3 regions of the Klebsiella sp. KE9456 genome follow, and region 2 is predicted to be linked to each of the others. Evidence: predicted binding sites of a transcription regulator. Region 2 holds the regulator's gene; each other region holds the start of a gene.
What was found. Region 2 encodes PhoB, which activates phosphate uptake and scavenging genes when phosphate is short. Its sites were predicted from a motif close to CTGTCATAAAACTGNCNNAT; they were not measured.
Positions count from the first base shown of each region.

Region 1: the regulator PhoB is predicted to act here: its motif matches at 3,196-3,215, upstream of kdgR (DNA-binding transcriptional regulator KdgR).
Region 3: the regulator PhoB is predicted to act here: its motif matches at 4,853-4,872, upstream of glpT (glycerol-3-phosphate transporter).

Region 1 covers NZ_JBDYQK010000009.1:164,928-171,492, forward strand. The annotation lists gene ftsI (peptidoglycan glycosyltransferase FtsI) at 1-166, opposite strand, end outside; gene cspE (transcription antiterminator/RNA stability regulator CspE) at 357-566, opposite strand; partial or broken gene ABK821_RS11420 (DUF2627 domain-containing protein) at 579-724, opposite strand; gene ABK821_RS11425 (YebO family protein) at 1,359-1,649, opposite strand; gene mgrB (PhoP/PhoQ regulator MgrB) at 1,724-1,867, opposite strand; gene ABK821_RS11435 (YobH family protein) at 2,027-2,266, shown strand; gene kdgR (DNA-binding transcriptional regulator KdgR) at 2,313-3,104, opposite strand; gene ABK821_RS11445 (MFS transporter) at 3,282-4,655, shown strand; gene htpX (protease HtpX) at 5,306-6,187, opposite strand.
Region 2 covers NZ_JBDYQK010000026.1:50,684-57,248, reverse strand. The annotation lists gene lysM (peptidoglycan-binding protein LysM) at 1-258, shown strand, start outside; gene ABK821_RS21640 (YidB family protein) at 303-698, shown strand; gene phoR (phosphate regulon sensor histidine kinase PhoR) at 1,021-2,310, opposite strand; gene phoB (phosphate response regulator transcription factor PhoB) at 2,332-3,021, opposite strand; gene sbcD (exonuclease subunit SbcD) at 3,311-4,513, shown strand; gene sbcC (exonuclease subunit SbcC) at 4,510-6,565, shown strand, end outside.
Region 3 covers NZ_JBDYQK010000011.1:16,940-23,504, reverse strand. The annotation lists gene nrdA (class 1a ribonucleoside-diphosphate reductase subunit alpha) at 1-725, shown strand, start outside; gene nrdB (class Ia ribonucleoside-diphosphate reductase subunit beta) at 828-1,958, shown strand; gene yfaE (class I ribonucleotide reductase maintenance protein YfaE) at 1,958-2,212, shown strand; gene glpQ (glycerophosphodiester phosphodiesterase) at 2,295-3,365, opposite strand; gene glpT (glycerol-3-phosphate transporter) at 3,380-4,726, opposite strand; gene glpA (anaerobic glycerol-3-phosphate dehydrogenase subunit A) at 4,998-6,565, shown strand, end outside.

The DNA of each region.
Region 1 (6,565 bases), on a different contig from region 2:
GCAAAGAACGCATATCTTCTTGTTTCACCAGATTGTCAGGGGAGACAATCTGCAGCCAGCCGACCCGGGCGAGCAGCAGCCCAAGACATGCGAGAATAGCTACGCACAACAACCCAAACCGAAGAGGGGTAAAATTGGCGGCTGATTTATTTTTGTTCTTTTGCACCTTAGCTCCAGCATTATTTTGCAACCACCTGATTTAACAGAAAATATACAAAACAGACTGCTAAACAGTGCTAATAAAGGTGTTGTTTTGCAACAAAGCGCAACGGAGGAGGCGAAAATGAAATGTTTTGCAATAAAAACTAAAAAGCCTCGCAAACGCAAGGCTTTCTCACAAGATTCATTGGTCTTAATCAGATAGCAGTTACGTTAACTGCAGCTGGACCTTTCTGGCCGTCCTGAATTTCGAACTCAACGTTCTGGCCTTCAGCCAGCGTTTTGAAACCGTTACCCTGGATAGCGGAGAAGTGTACGAACACATCTTTGCTGCCATCAGCCGGAGTAATGAAACCAAAACCTTTAGACTCGTTGAACCACTTAACTTGACCTTTAATCTTTGCCATTTGCAAAATTCCTTAGACTGTTTTCTTCGCCCTTAGGCACTTACATAGATAAAACTGACACATCACTGCATGAGGCACTAATATTAAGGTTCGGCAGAGAAGCGGTATTCAACGACAACGTGTTTACTCAGGACTTCTTTACTGAAAATGCCACACATAAACAGAACTGTACCTCGTTTGACCCGAAATGTGTTATCACATACTACGTAAATAATGGCAAGCCATTTTTAGACGGCTCACGATCGCTCGCACATAATATAAGGTAATCATTTGATCGCCTGCACATTTATGCGCCTTAGCTCGCCTCTCCATCGACTTCACGCCGCCCTGCCATCCGTCAGAAAACAGGGCCTGTATCGTTAACTTTTTTACTATAGCTCAACAACTTCACTCCGATCATCCTGCCGAGGACACCCACGATCAGGCTTAAAAAACAACCGGACAACTGCATAACGATGCACCAAATTGCTCATATCTATAGCTGGAAATTTGCGAAACACCCTGGTCATCCGTAATAATGAAATACGCTAACTAAAAGCACTGAAATAGTGTTGCGATATTAAATGTTAATAATGAAGTATTGATGACAAGGTTTTACTATCAGGCACAAGATGAGTCTGGTTATTCCTTTTATTTTTTTGCCGAAGCAACGTGCTGAAACATAAGGATGAAAAGAGAATGGCCGCCCCTTTACCGCACGGCAAGAGGGATAAAGAGAACAGATAAGAATAAGTTATAGGAAGGGGTGATATGCAGGCACACACCACGCTGATGCACGCCTGCTCAGCAAAACTACCTCTCAGCGACCAGGCGGATAAGGTCGTCGTCACCTTTGCGCGTCTCTGCGGAGGAAGATTCAGCCACGCTCTCTTTCTCCGGTTCATTGGCCTCGCAGAGACGGCGAAGCAACGCGGTCTGCCGTTTTTGCTGATCCAGCAACGCTTGCAGCAGCTCAATTTGCTCATTGGCGCGCGAACTGGCGCGATTAACAAAAAACCATAACAACAGGCCGACGAGTAACAGCACAATGGAAAGTACCATCGATGCCAGACTTACGACGCCAGAATTTAGTAATTCACTCATTTCACCACCTCAAAGAGAAGGCGTACATTCTACCACTCACATGGCAGAAGAAAATCAGTCAGATTAAAATTGTCTTACCAGGGGATAAACTTGTTGATAGTGCAGATGCCGTTGAAGAATTGCACATCCTGATCGCACATTACGTTAAGCATCTGAGTCCATAGCAGCAGACAGCCCGCTATGATGACTATCAGCAAAACCCACCGTAATTTTTTCACTCCACTCTCCGCGTCAGTATCAGATGTCGCCAGGATAACATGACCTTCTTAAACCGCGGCTAACTGTAAGACGAAAGGCACGTTTAGGAATCATGGACTTGTTTCAGCGCGTGTTCATGAGAGAATAAACGCCGGGATAATATAAATCTTGAGGCAATAATGCGATTGTTCATTCGTACCATTATGGTACTGGCTATCCTGTGGATTGCCGTGTTATTAAGCGGTTATGGTGTTTTAATGGGTAGCAGTAAAAATGTCGGCGGATTAGGGTTACAGTGCAAATATCTTACCGCCCGCGGCATCAGTACCGCACAATATGTTCATTCCAGCAGCGGTATTATCGGCATTACCGATTGCCCTATTCTGCGAAAAAGCGCCATAGTTGTTGACAACGGTTAGTCATGATCCGGGCTACACCGTAGCCCGAATGACAAGCGAGACGAGGTCAGAACGGATAATCGTTGTAGCCCATCTGTTCAGAAATCTTACGCGCCGCCGTATGCAGCATCGCCACATACTCGTTCAGGCGTTCTTCAGAAAAACGCAGCGTCGGGAAAGAGATACTCAGCCCGGCGATGACCACGCCGAAACGGTCGAAGACCGGTACGCCGATGCAGCGCAACCCTTCTTCCTGCTCTTCGTTATCTTCGCCATACCCCTGTTCACGAACTTTATCCAGAACCGCCAGTAACGCGTCGGTGCTGGCGATGGTTCGCTCCGTGCTGCGCTTGTACTCTACGCCCTGCAGAATCTGCTCGACTTCCGCGCGGTCGCGCCATGCCAGCAGCACTTTACCGATTGCCGTGCTGTACAACGGATTACGACGACCAATACGCGAGTACATGCGCAAATTGTACATTGAGTCGATTTTATGGATATAGACAATACTGTCTTCATCAAGCGCGCCCAGATGGATAGTCTCTTTCGTCAGACGAGAAAGCTCACGCATCTGAATGTCTGCGCTGCGCACCAGATCGACATTCTGCAATGCCCGCGCCCCCAGTTCAAAGAGCTTCAGGGTCAGAGAATATTTCTCCGATTCACCTTCCTGCGCCACATAACCCAACGATTTCATGGTCTGCAAAAAGCGATAAACGGTGCTTTTTGACATCATAACGCGCTGGGACAGTTCAGTAATGCCGATTTCACGCTCTTCACCAAGCGCCTGCAAAATGCCAAAAACCTTCAATACCGAAGAGACAGAATCTGGCTGTTTATCCAAATCCGCAACTGCCATTTATCACCTCATCGCAACTGTTTTATAAAAATCAGAACCAGTTTTTATTATAAATTCGCATCCCGATACCCGCAATCGTTCTTCTGCGTCTTGGTTACAAATCTGCGACATACCGCTGAATAATCAATGCTAAAATCATTATCCAGTAAATAGTTTCTATAAAGACATACATTTCGCATGAATAATAACATCCCAGATGGCCTGCCTTTACCACAGCGTTACGGCGCCATTCTGACCATCATATTAGGTTTAACCATGGCGGTGCTGGATGGCGCAATCGCCAACGTTGCACTTCCGACAATCGCCAGCGATTTGAATGCCTCGCCAGCGTCCTCAATCTGGATAGTTAACGCCTATCAAATCGCCATTGTAATCGCGTTACTGCCGCTGTCGTTCCTCGGCGATATGGTCGGCTACCGGCGTATCTATAAAATCGGACTGGTGGTTTTCACTTTTACCTCACTGACCTGCGCGCTCTCACGTAGTCTGGAGATGCTTACGCTGGCGCGTGTCGCGCAGGGCCTCGGCGGTGCTGCGTTAATGAGCGTCAATACCGCGCTGATACGTCTGATTTACCCTCAACGCTTCCTCGGTCGCGGAATGGGGATCAACTCTTTCGTTGTGGCGGTCTCTTCGGCGCTGGGGCCAACAATTGCGGCAGCCATTCTCGCAATAGCTTCATGGCAGTGGCTGTTTCTGATTAACGTACCTCTGGGTATTATTTCGCTGATTCTCGCACTGCGTTTTCTGCCAGCGAATGCCGGGCGAAGTAAAATAACCCGCTTCGACCTGCCAAGCGCGATCATGAATGCGCTCACTTTTGGCTTGCTGATCACCGCTCTCGGCGGATTCGCCCAGGGCCAGTCCACCCAACGAGTTTTGCTGGAACTCGCTGTAATGCTGGTCGTTGGCGTCTTTTTTGTCCGCCGTCAGCTACAGATGCCGGTTCCTCTGTTGCCCGTGGATCTGCTGCGGATCCCGCTATTCTCTCTCTCGATTTGTACCTCAATCTGCTCTTTCTGCGCGCAGATGCTGGCACTGGTTTCGCTGCCGTTCTTCTTACAATCAACGATGGGCCGCAGCGAAGTGGAGACGGGCCTGCTCCTGACACCGTGGCCACTGGCTACCATGGTCATGGCGCCGCTGGCGGGATATTTGATTGAAAAAGTTCATGCGGGTCTGCTGGGCGCGATCGGACTCCTCGTGATGTCCGGAGGTCTGTTCGGTCTTGCGTTACTGCCCTCTGCGCCTGCCGATCTGGATATCATCTGGCGAATGGCGCTCTGCGGCGCTGGCTTTGGTCTGTTTCAATCTCCCAATAATCACACCATCGTCTCATCAGCGCCCGCGCATCGTAGCGGTGGCGCAAGCGGCATGCTGGGTACCGCGCGTCTGCTTGGGCAAAGCATCGGCGCGGCGCTGGTGGCGCTTCTGTTTAATCTGCTGGACACAGACGGAACCCACACCGCGCTTGTGCTGGCTGGTTCACTTGCGGTTGTTGCCGCCGCCGTCAGCGGACTTCGCGTCACGCAGCCACGCACCGGGCTGTAGAAAAGGGATAGTCCGAAGGTTGTAATGCTGGTCAGTTAAGGGCTGTCAGTTGCGTTTATGGCTGGCTGAGCGGTTCTGTCAATCGGTGGTTTCAACGAAAATCTGATTCGGTTGATTCACTAACTGAGCTGATACGGGCTGAAATATAAAGGATATAACCTTTTTATAATTTTCAGCCTCTGAAAAGCCCCTGACGAATAACGGACTCACCGCATGGGGGTTGGGCGCATCAAGGAAACCTGGCGAGAACGCAGGCGCGCATCCAGGACTGGCCGCCAGGACGGCGGCCAGAGGGCGGGTCGAGACAGGGACGTCGAGTCCCGCCCGGTCCGCCAGATGAAGCCGGAGTGGAGCGGACCGCGCAGCGGCAGGTTTTCAGCGCAATGCCGGGGGTGCAGGGGGACGGGCGAAACGTCCCCCTGCCCGTTCACACGCTGTGGATATAACGAATATCCGCGAATTTATCGTGAACGGAACAGACCACGGAATCTGAATGGGTGAAAACGAAAAATGCGTCATGCTCGCCAGAACCACCGATAATGCAATTGCCACAGGCAAATAAAACAAAAGATAACACCGATGATTTGCTTAAGTGAACGGCATTAGGCCCGAAAGTTGCGGATTTTAGTGCCTGTTCCCGACGCGAAGCGTTATTTCAGATATTCTCCGCTACGCAGCGCTTCGATACGTTTATCCAGCGGCGGGTGCGTCATAAACAGCTCGCTCATAGATTTCGCTTTACCATTGATGCAAAACGCCATCATACTGCTGGCTTCCTGCGGCTCGTAGCTGGTTTTCAGTCGCTGCAACGCAGCGATCATCTTCTCACGCCCCACCAGTTTTGCTGAACCGGCATCCGCGTGGAACTCACGGTAGCGGGAGAACCACATAGTGATAATGCTGGCCAGAATACCAAATACCAGCTCCAGCACTGTGGCAACCGCGAAGTAGATCAGCGGGTTACCGTTGCTGCTTTCCCCTTCATCACGGTTGCCGCCGAGGAAACCGGCCGCAATCTGCGCGATAACACGCGAGATAAAGATAACGAAGGTGTTTACGATCCCCTGAATCAACGTCATGGTGACCATATCACCATTTGCTACGTGGCTGATTTCGTGGGCAATAACCGCTTCTGCTTCATCACGACTCATATTCTGCAACAGCCCGGTGCTCACGGCGACCAGAGACGCATCGCGACGTGCGCCAGTTGCAAAAGCGTTAATATCTGGCGCATGGTAGATAGCCACCTGCGGCATAGCGATTCCCACCTGCTGTGCCTGCTGTGCGACAGTATTCATTAACCAGCGTTCGGTTTCGTTACGCGGTTGCTCAATAACTTCTCCACCCACCGATTTTAGCGCCATCCATTTCGACATCAGCAGCGAAACGACAGAACCGCCAAAACCAAACAACAGCGCCATGATCAGCAGCCCGGTCATGCTGCTTGACTGAATTCCCGTCAGACTTAGCACCAGCCCGAATACCACCATCACTGCCAGGTTGGTCAGCAGGAAAAGCGCGATTCGCATCATAATTTTCTTTTAACCTCAATTTAACAAAACGCACTATGCGATTACCCACATGGTATGGGTAGAACACCAATTTTCAACTATCAGGGGCGGCTAAGTCACCAGAAAGACACAACTTTACATTTTGTAGCATCTTGCTGACGCCCGGAAGAGAGGTTGACATTTTGTTGAGATTAAGCAAAAAACATCCGGATCATGGTGCGAGCGAAACGCGCGATGCCGTTCACAGGCCACAGATCTACATGGGGAAAAATGCGCTATTTCGCCAAAGCACGGCAAGAAAAAGGATAATTACCCAGGCGAATAAACCGGCGTAAAATCCCGGAGAGCGACTGAACTGACCGACATTGTGCCCACAGGACGCGCAGCAGTGAGTGAAAT
Region 2 (6,565 bases):
GAAGATAAGGAAAAAATTCTGGTAGCGGTAGGTAACGTCACCGGGATTGGGCAAGTCAATGATAGCGTTACTGTGACGCAAAGCGGGGCGGAAAGCCGTTATTACACGGTGAAATCCGGCGATACCCTGAGCGCCATCTCGAAAGCAATGTATGGCTCCGCCAATGACTACCCGCGTATTTTTGAAGCCAATAAACCGATGCTGACGCATCCTGACAAGATCTATCCGGGTCAGGTACTGATTATCCCGGCGAAGTAAGTCGTGAATTAAAGATTATTAGCAATGTTTGTAGGGAGTCGGCAATGGGATTATTCGATCTAATCGGCGGCATGTCTGGCGGGCAGGCTGGCAAGGCTGAGCAACTTCAGGCGATCATGGCCTGGATTGAACAGCAGGGCGGTATCCAGGGAATTCTGGAAAAATTTCGCAACGGCGGCTTAGGTGAAATCGTCGAGTCGTGGCTTAGCCAGCAGAGCAATATGCTGGTAAATAGCGAGCAGATCGCTTCGGTGTTTGGTTCGCCTGCGCTACAGGAACTCGGCGCGAAACTGGGCATTGATTCGCAAACCGCCTCGGCGCTAATTGCCGAATACTTGCCAAAAATCGTCGATGGTCTGTCACCGCAGGGCGAAGCATCGGCTGAGGGCGATCTGGTCTCTGCAGGGATTAATCTGCTGAAAGGTAAGTTATTTAGTTAGATTTACGTCATTTGAGTATTCACGCGTGGCAAATTACAGGCCTGTATTCAGGCCTGAGACTGATGATAAACCTGTATCAGATATTGTGCCCGCATTTGCGCCGGGCGGCGGCTAACGCCTTGCCCGGCCTACAAAAATTATGATATCAATAGGTTACACATCACCTGTCGGTCCGCGCAAGCGAAACGCCGCCGGGCGATTCCTGAACAATGCACGCGGATGACTGCCCCCTAACTGACCAGCATTATTCTCGCCGCTACCCGTATCCCAGAACCGGCACAACCCGATCGCACCTGAACCACTACAGATCAGGCGCTGAGGATTAATTTTTGGCGATCAAACGTTCCGGTAACAAAAAGCTGAAACACGTGCCTTTACCCGGCGTACTCTCAATTTCCAGACGGCTGTCGTGATGACTAATGGCATGCTTGACGATCGCCAGCCCCAGTCCACTGCCGCCGGTCTGCCGCGAACGCGCTTTATCCACCCGATAAAAACGTTCAGTCAGGCGTGGAATATGTTCCGGCGCGATCCCCGGCCCGTTGTCCTCCACACGGAACAACGCCCCGTGCGGCGCACGCTGCCAGCTAACGGTGATTTCCGTTCCCGCCGGGGTATGATTAACCGCGTTATACACCAGATTGGAAATCGCGCTACGCAACTGTTCTTCATTGCCCAGCACTTTTAGCGCCTGATCGACTGAAAAATGCAAAACATGCTTCTGCTGGCTTAGCGTTTGTGCCTCGCGTTCAACGAGCCGCAGCATCATCGGAACATCAATTTTATCGTTCATCGCCAGCACCGGCGCCGCTTCAATTCGCGACAATGTCAACAACTGTTTCACCAGCCCTTCCATACGCTGCGTTTGCTCGCGCATGGTGTGTAACGCTTTTTCGCGCGTGGCCCCGGCCAGTTCCTGCTCCTGCATCATCTCCAGATACCCCTGCAATACCGTCAGCGGGGTACGTAACTCGTGGCTGACATTGGCAAAAAAATTACGCCGCGCCCCTTCGAGATTGTGCATCTGCGTAACATCGCGCGCCACCATCAACAGTTGATTATCGCTATAGGGCATCACGCGAATTTCCAGATGGCGGGCATTATTCAGCACCAGATTAAGCGGTTTTGAAAAGTCTCTGTATTTCAGATAGTGGGTAAATTCAGGATAGCGCAGAAGATTAAGGATATTCTGCCCATTATCATCCGGCCAGCGCAGATTCAGCAGTTGCTGGGCCAGACCGTTGCACCAGAACATGACGCCATCTTCCGTGGTCAGCACCACCGCATCAGGCAGAGATTCCGCACCGCTGCGAAAACGCTTAATCAGGCTACCCAGTTCGCGTCGACGCTTTTTATTACGCATCTGCATCTGATGCAGACCGTACAACAGCGGTTCCCAACTGCCGCTGCCAGGCGGCGGCGTCATGCTGCGATCAACCCACAGCCACCACGACAGGCGCATAAGATTCCAGAAATGCCAGATAAGAAGCGTTGTCACCGCCGCTAACAGAAACCACGGCAGATGACCCAAAAGCGCCCCGAGGATCAGGGCCGGGATACAACACAAGAAAAGCTCAAGCGCCAGCCTTTTCCATGACAGCCGTTCCAGCACGGGTCACACTCCTGTCAACATTCAGAAACGGGTAGAGAAACGATATCCCGTGCCGCGAACCGTTTGCACCATCCGATCATGGCCGCTATGTTCCAGCGCTTTACGCAGACGACGAATATGCACGTCCACCGTTCGGTCTTCTACATAGACGTTAGTTCCCCAGACATGATTCAGCAACTGTTCGCGGCTATAGACCCGTTCCGGATGTGTCATGAAGAAGTGTAATAATTTAAACTCCGTTGGCCCCATCTCCAGCGGATTTTCGCCGGTCATCACGCGATGTGAAGACGGATCGAGGCTCAGCCCCTGCATCTCAATCACCTCTTCCACCGCCATCGGCGAAATGCGTCGCATCACGGCCTTAATCCGCGCCACCAGCTCTTTCGGTGAGAATGGTTTGGTAATGTAATCATCCGCTCCGGTTTCCAGCCCGCGGACGCGATCTTCCTCTTCGCCGCGTGCGGTCAGCATCACCACCGGAATATCGCGGGTCATCGCTTCACGCTTAAGTTGTTTAATAAACTGCAGACCTGACCCACCCGGCAGCATCCAGTCAAGGAGGATCAAATCAGGCCAGGGTTCATTGAGTTGATTAACCGCGCTGTCAAAATCTTCCGCCTCAACCGGCTGAAAGCCGTTTTGCTCCAGCACAAAGCAGACCATTTCACGGATTGGAGCTTCATCTTCAACGACCAGAATTCTTCTCGCCATTATTTACCCTGTATTTTTTAGCCATCAGTATAGAAGTGCGCGGCCATTATGCGTCAGATTTATGACAGATTTATGAAAAAATGACGGACTGATGAACACGGATTTTGAATTATGACACGGACTTAACTCACCGCAGAGCGGTGTTATCCGGGGTGCTTAAAGGCGGCACGGGAGCAGGTCTCTGGCGCACAGGTAACGATGTCACCGGGGCGAGCGTAGCCAACACATAAGCAACCAGGAGTATGACAGGTATATAATACCGCTTACGTTTTTTCGCTAAGGGACCACTATGCGCATCCTTCACACGTCAGACTGGCATCTGGGCCAGAATTTTTACAGCAAAAGTCGCGCCGCTGAGCACCAGGCATTTCTCGACTGGCTGCTGTCCCGCGCACAGGAGCATGACGTTGATGCGATTATTGTCGCTGGCGATATTTTTGATACCGGCTCTCCGCCAAGCTACGCGCGCGAGCTGTATAACCGTTTTGTCGTTCAGCTACAGCAAACCGGCTGCCAGCTGGTGGTGCTGGCAGGAAACCACGATTCAGTGGCGACGCTTAATGAATCGCGGGACATTCTCGCCTTCCTGAAAACCACGGTGGTGGCCAACGCGGGTCACGCTCCCTTTATTTTGCCGCGGCGCGACGGTTCACCGGGGGCCATTTTTTGCCCGGTGCCCTTCCTGCGCCCGCGTGAACTGGTGACCAGCCAGGCCGGACACTCCAGCGGCGAAAAGCAGCAGCAGCTTCTCAACGCCATCAGCGACTACTACCAGCAGCAATACCAGCAGGCCTGCGCCCTGCGCGGCAACCAACAACTGCCAATTATTGCCAGCGGCCATTTAACCACCGTCGGCGCCAGCAAAAGCGATGCAGTTCGCGAAATCTATATCGGTACTCTCGATGCTTTCCCGGCAAGCCACTTCCCCCCTGCCGATTATATCGCGCTCGGCCATATACACCGGGCGCAGATCGTCGGCGGCTGCGAGCATATTCGCTATAGCGGCTCGCCCATCCCGCTGAGCTTTGATGAAACCGGAAAAAACAAAAGCGTCAATCTGGTGACCTTTCGTGACGGCCGCCTGGCGGAGGTCACGCCCCTTATCGTGCCCATCACCCAGCCGCTGGCGGTCTTAAAAGGCGATTTCGCCAGTATTGGCGAGCAGCTTAATCAATGGCAAAGCGACGATCGGTCACCTGCCGTATGGCTGGATATCGAAATCACCAGTGATGAATATTTACATGATATTCAAAGGAAAATTCAGGAAAAGACCGAAACGCTCCCGGTAGAAGTGCTGCTGGTGCGCCGCAGCCGCGACCAGCGCGAGCGCATTCTGGCGGGAGAAAGACGGGAAACCCTCAACGAACTACGGGTCGAGGATGTCTTCGCCCGTCGTCTGGCGCTGGAAACCCTGGAAGAGGCGCAACAGCAACGCCTGGAACACCTGTTTAATGCAACCCTGCATAGCCTGAACGGTGAGGACCGCCTGTGAAAATCCTGAGCTTACGCCTGAAAAATCTCAACTCGTTAAAAGGTGAATGGAAAATCGATTTCACCCGCGAGCCGTTCGCCAGCAACGGACTGTTCGCCATCACCGGGCCAACGGGTGCCGGGAAGACCACGCTGCTGGATGCCATCTGCCTCGCGCTGTATCACGAAACCCCGCGCCTGAGCAGCGTGTCGCAATCGCAAAACGATCTGATGACCCGCGATACCGCCGAGTGCCTGGCGGAAGTGGAATTCGAAGTTAAAGGTACCGCCTACCGCGCCTTCTGGAGCCAGAACCGGGCAAGAAACCAGCCGGACGGTAATCTGCAGGCCCCGCGCGTCGAACTGGCGCGCTGCGACGACGGCAAAATCCTCGCTGATAAAGTCAAAGATAAGCTGGAGATGACCGCCTCGCTCACCGGGCTGGACTACGGCCGCTTCACCCGTTCAATGCTGCTATCGCAGGGGCAATTCGCCGCCTTCCTCAACGCCAAACCCAAAGAGCGTGCCGAATTGTTGGAAGAGCTAACCGGCACCGAAATTTACGGCCAGATTTCCGCTCTGGTCTTTGAAAAACATAAGCTCGCTCGCGTTGAGCTGGAAAAAATACAGGCCCTGGCCTCCGGCGTCCTGTTGCTGAGCGATGAACAGCAGCAGTCACTCCAGAAAAGTTTGCAAGCGCTTACTGATGAAGAAAAACAGCAGATTAGCGAACAGACCCGTCTACAACATGCGTGTCAGTGGCTGGTGCGTCGCGACGAACTGACAGCGGAAGACCGAAAAGCGCAGGCCGCGCTGCGCGAGGCCCGACAGGCTCTCGAACAGGCCCAGCCGCAGTTGACTGCGCTACTCAATGCGCAGCCTGCGGAGCATTTACGCCCGCACTGGACGCGTCAGCAGGAACAAACCGCCGCGCTGGCGCAAATTCGCCGCCAGAGAGAAGAAGTAAATGCTCGCTTACATGAGAAATTACGCTTACGGGCTGGCATTCGTCTCGCCGCGCAGCAACAGTCAGAACGCCTGCACGCTCTCCGGCAAACGCTATCAGCATGGCTGAAAGAGCACGAGCGCTATCAACAATGGGAAAATGCGCTGGCGGGCTGGCGGGCGGCGTTTCAACAACAATCACGTGACACCCAGCAGCAATCCGCATTACAACAGCGTCTGGAGGAAGCCAGCCGCAAACTGGCCGAGCTACCGTCCGCCAGCCTGACGCTGGATGCCGAACAGGTCAGCGCCGGACTGTCTCTGCACGCCGCCGCCCGGCCGCTTCGCCAGCAACTCTCTGCTCTGCATAGCCAGTTGCAACCACTGGGCCAACGTCTGGAACAGCTCAATCGCGCCGGGCAGACCAGTAAGCAGGAGCAGACGCAACTGGAAGCCACGCTGGCCCGGCGTCGTCAGGCATATAAAGAAAAAAATCAGCAGTTCAGCGATGTCAAAGCCTTGTGTGAACTGGAAGCGCGTATCGCCAGTCTGGAGGCTGAACGTACCCGCCTGCAGCCCGGCTCGCCCTGCCCGCTCTGTGGCTCTGAACAACACCCGGCCATCGCCGCATATCAGGCGCTGGCTCCTGACGTTAATCAGGCGCGGCGCGATGCGCTTGAGCGTGAAGTCAAACAACTGGCGGAAGCTGGCGCGCTGGTACGTGGCGAGCTGGATGCGTTGCTTAAGCAGCAGCAAAAAGAAGCCGCCGAGAAAGCATCACTTCTTCAGCAGAAGCAAGCGCTTACATTACAGTGGCAAGAGACGATCGCTGGATTGAATATCAACCTGACGCCGCAGGACGATATTCCCGGCTGGCTAAATACGCAGCAAGAGCATGAACAGCGACTGTACCAGCATCAACAGCGTCTGGCCTGGCAGACCCGACAGCAGGAGAGCCAACAGCAGCTACAGCAGCTGCGGCAAGAACACGCGCAGCGTAGCGCCGCGCTGGAGAGTGAACTGGCCGCATTCGCCCTTAGCTTACCCGCCGCGGACCAGGCCGCGGGCTGGCTGGCGCAGCGGGAAGAAGAGAGCCGCAGCTGGCAAGCTAAACAGAACGAATTAACGG
Region 3 (6,565 bases), on a different contig from region 2:
CCTACTATCTGGCGAAGCACGGCAAACGCTACTCAGACGGCAGCGCCAACAACCTGACGCACAAAACGTTCGAAGCGATTCAATATTATCTGCTGAAAGCTTCTAACGAACTGGCTATCGAGCAAGGGGCCTGCCCGTGGTTTAACGAAACCACCTATGCGCAGGGTATTCTGCCGATCGATACCTACAAAAAAGACCTCGATGCGATCGTCAGCGAATCCCTGCATTACGACTGGGAATCCCTGCGCGAATCGATCAAAACGCACGGTCTGCGTAACTCCACGCTCTCAGCGCTGATGCCGTCCGAGACCTCTTCGCAGATCTCCAACGCCACCAACGGGATCGAACCGCCACGCGGCCACGTCAGCATTAAAGCGTCGAAAGACGGTATTCTGCGCCAGGTGGTGCCGGACTACGAAAAACTGCAGAACGGTTATGAACTGCTGTGGGAGATGCCGAACAACGACGGTTACTTGCAACTGGTGGGCATTATGCAGAAGTTTATCGACCAGTCGATTTCAGCCAATACCAACTACGATCCGACGCGTTTCCCGTCAGGAAAAGTGCCGATGCAGCAGTTGCTGAAAGACTTGCTCAATGCCTATAAATTCGGCGTAAAAACACTGTACTATCACAACACCCGCGATGGCGCGGAAGATGCCCAGGATGACCTGGCGCCGTCCATCCAGGACGATGGCTGCGAAAGCGGCGCATGTAAGATCTAAGTTATTTTGCCGGGTGGCGCGACGCTTACCCGGCCTACGGTTTTGTAGGCCCGGCAAACGAACTACCGCCGGGCGATACAATTTCAACAGGACTCACATTTAATGGCATATACCACTTTTTCGCAGACCAAAAACGATCAGTTGCTTGAGCCGATGTTTTTTGGTCAGCCGGTGAACGTCGCCCGCTACGATCAGCAAAAATATGACATCTTTGAAAAGCTGATTGAAAAGCAACTTTCTTTCTTCTGGCGTCCGGAAGAAGTTGACGTTTCCCGCGACCGTATCGACTATCAGGCGTTGCCGGAGCACGAAAAGCACATTTTTATCAGCAACCTCAAGTATCAGACGCTGCTGGATTCCATTCAGGGGCGTAGTCCGAACGTCGCCCTGCTGCCGCTGATCTCGATCCCGGAGCTGGAAACCTGGGTTGAAACCTGGGCATTCTCCGAGACTATCCACTCGCGCTCCTACACCCATATCATCCGTAACATCGTTAACGATCCGGCGGTGGTGTTTGACGATATTGTCACCAATGAGCAGATTCAGAAACGCGCGGAAGGGATCTCCAGCTACTACGACGAATTGATCGAGCTGACCAGCTACTGGCATCTGCTGGGCGAGGGTACGCACAGCGTTAATGGCAAAACCATTACCGTTAACCTGCGCGAGCTGAAAAAGAAACTCTACCTGTGCCTGATGAGCGTTAACGCGCTGGAAGCTATCCGCTTTTACGTCAGCTTCGCCTGTTCATTCGCCTTCGCCGAGCGCAAGCTGATGGAAGGTAACGCCAAGATTATTCGTCTGATCGCCCGTGATGAAGCGCTGCACCTGACCGGCACGCAGCATATGCTGAACCTGCTGCGTTCCGGCGCCGATGACCCGGAAATGGCGGAAATCGCCGAAGAGTGCAAGCAGGAGTGCTATGACCTGTTCGTGCTGGCGGCTCAGCAGGAAAAAGAGTGGGCGGATTATCTGTTCCGTGACGGTTCAATGATTGGCCTGAACAAAGATATTCTGTGCCAGTACGTCGAATACATCACCAACATCCGCATGCAGGCGGTTGGTCTCGATCTGCCGTTCCAGACCCGCTCCAACCCGATCCCGTGGATCAACACCTGGCTGGTGTCCGATAACGTGCAGGTTGCGCCGCAGGAAGTGGAAGTCAGTTCTTATCTGGTCGGGCAGATCGATTCCGAAGTAGATGCTGACGACCTGAGCAACTTCCAGCTCTGATGAGTCGTATTTTTCTGAAGATTTCTGACACGCATCTTGAGTGTCAGGATGAACACCCTTCTCTGCTGGCCGCGCTGGAATCGCATAATATCAACGTGGAATACCAGTGCCGCGAAGGCTACTGCGGCTCCTGCCGCTGTCGTCTGCTCTCAGGCCAGGTAGACTGGCTGACGGAGCCGCTGGCATTTATCAGTGAAGGGGAAATTTTGCCCTGCTGTTGCAGGGCAAAAGGGGATATTGAGATCGAGATGTGATTTTGTCGGGTAGCGCGCAGCGCTCCCGACCAACAAAACCGCAGTTCACAGGCCAGGTAAGGCAAAGCCGCCATCCGGCTTTTTAGTGTTTCTCCTGCAAAAACGCCACCGCTTTATCCGGGAAATCGGTGAACAATCCTTCCACGCCCGCCTTGTTATACAGGATGTCATAAAGCTGATTAACATCCGTGGCGTAGTCAGGAAGGCGATCGGCGCGAACGGTGTAAGGATGCACCACCATCTTGTTCTGCTGCGCCTCTTTCACCATGCCGGTCAACGTGATATGCCCCACCGTCGATTTTTCATCAATCAGCATATGGTAGTCCGGGCCGATCCCGTCGGCATAGCTGGCGATCTGTTTCATCGCGCCGGGCCTGAACATCCAGTCGTAGTTATAGTTAACCCAACTGCCGTCCGGCTGTTTTTGCTGAGTTTCATTCCAGTCGGTGTACGCAATCAACTGCACCAGATTGAGATCCATCCCCCTCTTCGGTTCCAGCTCATTCTTAATGCGCTTCAACTCCGCTGCATCGAAACACTGCAAATAGACGTTATCTTTTTTACCGGTATAACCATACTTTTTCAGCACATCCAGCGTCTTAGCCGCAATATCCTTCCCTTCCTGATGATGGAACCACGGCGCTTTGATTTCCGGATAGATACCGATATTTTTCCCGGTCGAATGATTCAGCCCCTGAACAAGTTCTATCTCTTCCTCAAAGGTATGCACGCGGAAATCTGATTTCCCCATCGGGAAACGGCCAGGGTAAGTCTGTACTTTCTTGCCGTTCTCAATATCAAAACCTTCGGTAAACTTCAGGGATTTAATTTCATCCAGCGTGAAATCAATGGCGTAGTAACGCCCGTCCTGGCGAGCGCGATTCGGGAAACGTTCGGCAACATCAGTGACCCGGTCAAGGTAGTGGTCATGCAGGACGACCAGATGGTCGTCCTTCGTCATCACCAGATCCTGCTCAAGATAATCGGCGCCCTGCGCGTAGGCCATCGCTTTCGCCGGTAGAGTATGTTCCGGCAGGTAACCGCTGGCGCCGCGATGGGCGATAACGATTTTATCCCCCGCCGCCGCGCTGACGCTCAACGTCGCTCCCGCCAGTAGAATTGCGCCCATGAACGTCGATAAGGATGTTTTCATACGCATTCCTTAAGTTAAGCCTTTTTCAACTGCGCGTGGTGACGCTTTTCACCAACCATCGCCACTGCCAGCAGCAGGACAGCCAGCACGCTACCGCCAATCATCACCATAAAGCCGCCATCCCAGCCAAAGAAGTCAACGGTATAGCCAACAATGGCGCTCGCCGCCACGGAGCCGCCGAGATAGCCGAACAACCCGGTAAAGCCCGCAGCCGTACCCGCCGCCTTTTTCGGCGCCAGCTCCAGGGCATGCAGGCCAATCAGCATCACCGGGCCGTAAATCAGGAAACCGATAACAATCATACAGGCCATATCCACGCCAGGATTACCCGGCGGGTTCAGCCAGTAAACCACGGTGGCAATGGTCACCAGCGTCATAAAGAAGACGCCGGTCGCGCCACGGTTGCCCTTAAACACCCTATCGGACATCCATCCGCAAATCAGGGTGCCAGGGATCCCGGCATATTCGTATAAGAAATAAGCCCAGGAGGATTTATCCAGCGCGAAGTGCTTCACCTCTTTCAGGTAAGTCGGCGACCAGTCGAGAACGCCGTAGCGCAGCAGATAAACGAACACATTCGCCACCGCGATATACCACAGCAGCTTATTCGGCAGGACGTACTGCATGAAAATCTGTTTTGCGGTCAGTTCTTCTTCATTCTTTTCGCTGTAATCATCCGGGTAGTCGTTTTTATACTCTTCAATCGGCGGCAAACCGCAAGACTGCGGCGTATCGCGCATCATGGCGAAGGCGAAAATCGCCAGCAAAATAGCGCCGAAAGCAGGCATATACAACGCCGCATGCCAGTCGTTAAACCAGGCCATCCCCAGCAGGAACAGCAACGGCGGGATCCCGCCGCCGACGTTATGCGCGCAGTTCCACACCGACACGATCCCGCCGCGTTCCTTCTGCGACCACCAGTGCACCATCGTGCGTCCGCAGGGCGGCCACCCCATTCCCTGGAACCACCCGCACAAAAACAACAGGACAAACATCACCATAATGCTGGAGGTCGCCCAGGGCACAAAACCCATGACCAGCATCACCAGCGCGGCCAGGATCAAACCAGCGGGTAAGAAAATGCGCGGATTCGAACGATCGGAAACGGACCCCATGATGAATTTCGAAAATCCGTAGGCAATAGAGATGCCGGAGAGCGCAAAACCGAGATCGCCACGGGAAAACCCCTGCTCGATCAGATAAGGCATTGCCAGGGCAAAGTTCTTACGTACCAGATAGTAAGCGGCATAGCCGAAAAATATACCAATAAAGATCTGCCAACGTAATCGACGATATACCGGGTCGATTTCCGCCTCTGGCAAACGCGCTTTATGCGCAGCAGGTTTAAAAATACTTAACATTGCAGCCTCCGTGACCAGTACGGTTCTCTTTATGTTGATGCAAAAAAGCCAGTTTATTCACCAGGTTCCGTTGAGACTGCGATAGTAGGCAAAGCGCTGTGTCGATACTGTGAAACATTGCACATATTGTTACAGAAATATGACAAAATTTTCCATTGTGAGCACAAAATCACAAATTCAGTTCGAATTTTGCTCGAATATGCTCGAAATCAAACAATCCACACGTTCAGTATGGCTAAATGATGTAAAGCGAAAGTAGAGGGATGTGAAAATGGCCGACACCCAGGAATGCGATGTCATTATCATCGGCGGCGGCGCAACCGGCGCGGGGATCGCGCGGGACTGTTCGCTGCGAGGGCTACGTGTGGCGCTGATTGAGCGACATGACATCGCCACCGGCGCAACCGGACGTAACCATGGATTATTGCACAGCGGCGCGCGCTACGCGGTCACCGATAGCGAATCGGCGCGAGAGTGCATTAGCGAAAACCGGATCTTACGCCGCATCGCCCGTCACTGTATTGAGCCAACCAGCGGGTTGTTTATCACGCTACCCGAAGACGATCTGGCCTATCAGCAAACCTTTATCACCGCCTGCCGACAGGCGGATATTGATGCTAATCCCCTGACGCCCGCCGAAGCGCTGCGCATTGAACCTGCCGTCAATCCCACGTTAATCGGCGCCGTTCAGGTTCCCGACGGCACCGTAGATCCCTTCCGTCTTACCGCCGCCAATATGCTGGATGCCCGCGAGCATGGCACGCTGGTGCTCACCGGCTGTGAAGTCACCGGTTTACTTCGCGAGAGCGATCGCGTCTGCGGCGTCCACTTTTATGACCACCAACATCATGCAGCGCGTACGCTACGCGCCAGCGTGGTGGTCAACGCCGCCGGTATCTGGGGGCAGCACATCGCCGAGTATGCCGACCTGCGCGTCGCCATGTTCCCGGCCAAGGGGTCTCTGTTAATCCTCGATCACCGTATTAACCAACAGGTCATTAACCGCTGCCGCAAACCCGCCGACGCCGATATTCTGGTGCCCGGCGATACCATCTCGCTAATCGGCACCACCTCAATGCATATCGCCTATGATGAAATAGACGATAACCGGGTCACCGCCGCCGAAGTCGATATCCTGCTGCGCGAAGGTGAAAAGCTGGCCCCGGTACTGGGCCGCACCCGCGTGCTGCGCGCTTACTCCGGCGTGCGCCCGCTGGTCGCCAGCGATGACGATCCGAGCGGGCGCAACGTCAGTCGCGGCATCGTCCTGCTCGATCACGCCCAACGCGACGGCCTGAACGGCTTTATCACCATCACCGGCGGCAAGCTGATGACCTATCGCCTGATGGCGGAATGGGCCACGGATGCGGTGTGCCGCAAACTGGGCAACACCACGCCCTGCACCACTGCCGATACGCCGCTGCCCGGTTCGCAGGAATCGGCAGAAACCACCCTGCGCAAAATTATCTCTTTACCTGCGCCGCTGCGCGGGTCGGCCATCTACCGCCACGGCGATCGCACCCCTGCCTGGCTTGGCGATAGCCGCCAGCACCGAAGTCTGGTCTGCGAATGCGAAGCCGTCACCGCCGGCGAAGTTCAGTACGCAGTGGAAAATCTGGCGGTGAAAAATCTGCTCGATTTGCGCCGCCGCACCCGCGTCGGCATGGGGACCTGCCAGGGCGAACTGTGCGCCTGTCGCGCCGCCGGACTGCTACAGCGCTTCAACGTCGCCACCTCTGCGCAATCCCTCACGCAGTTGTCTGAATTTCTTAACGAACGCTGGAAAGGCGTGCAACCGGTCGCCTGGGGCGATGCGCTGCGCGAAAGCGAGTTTACCCG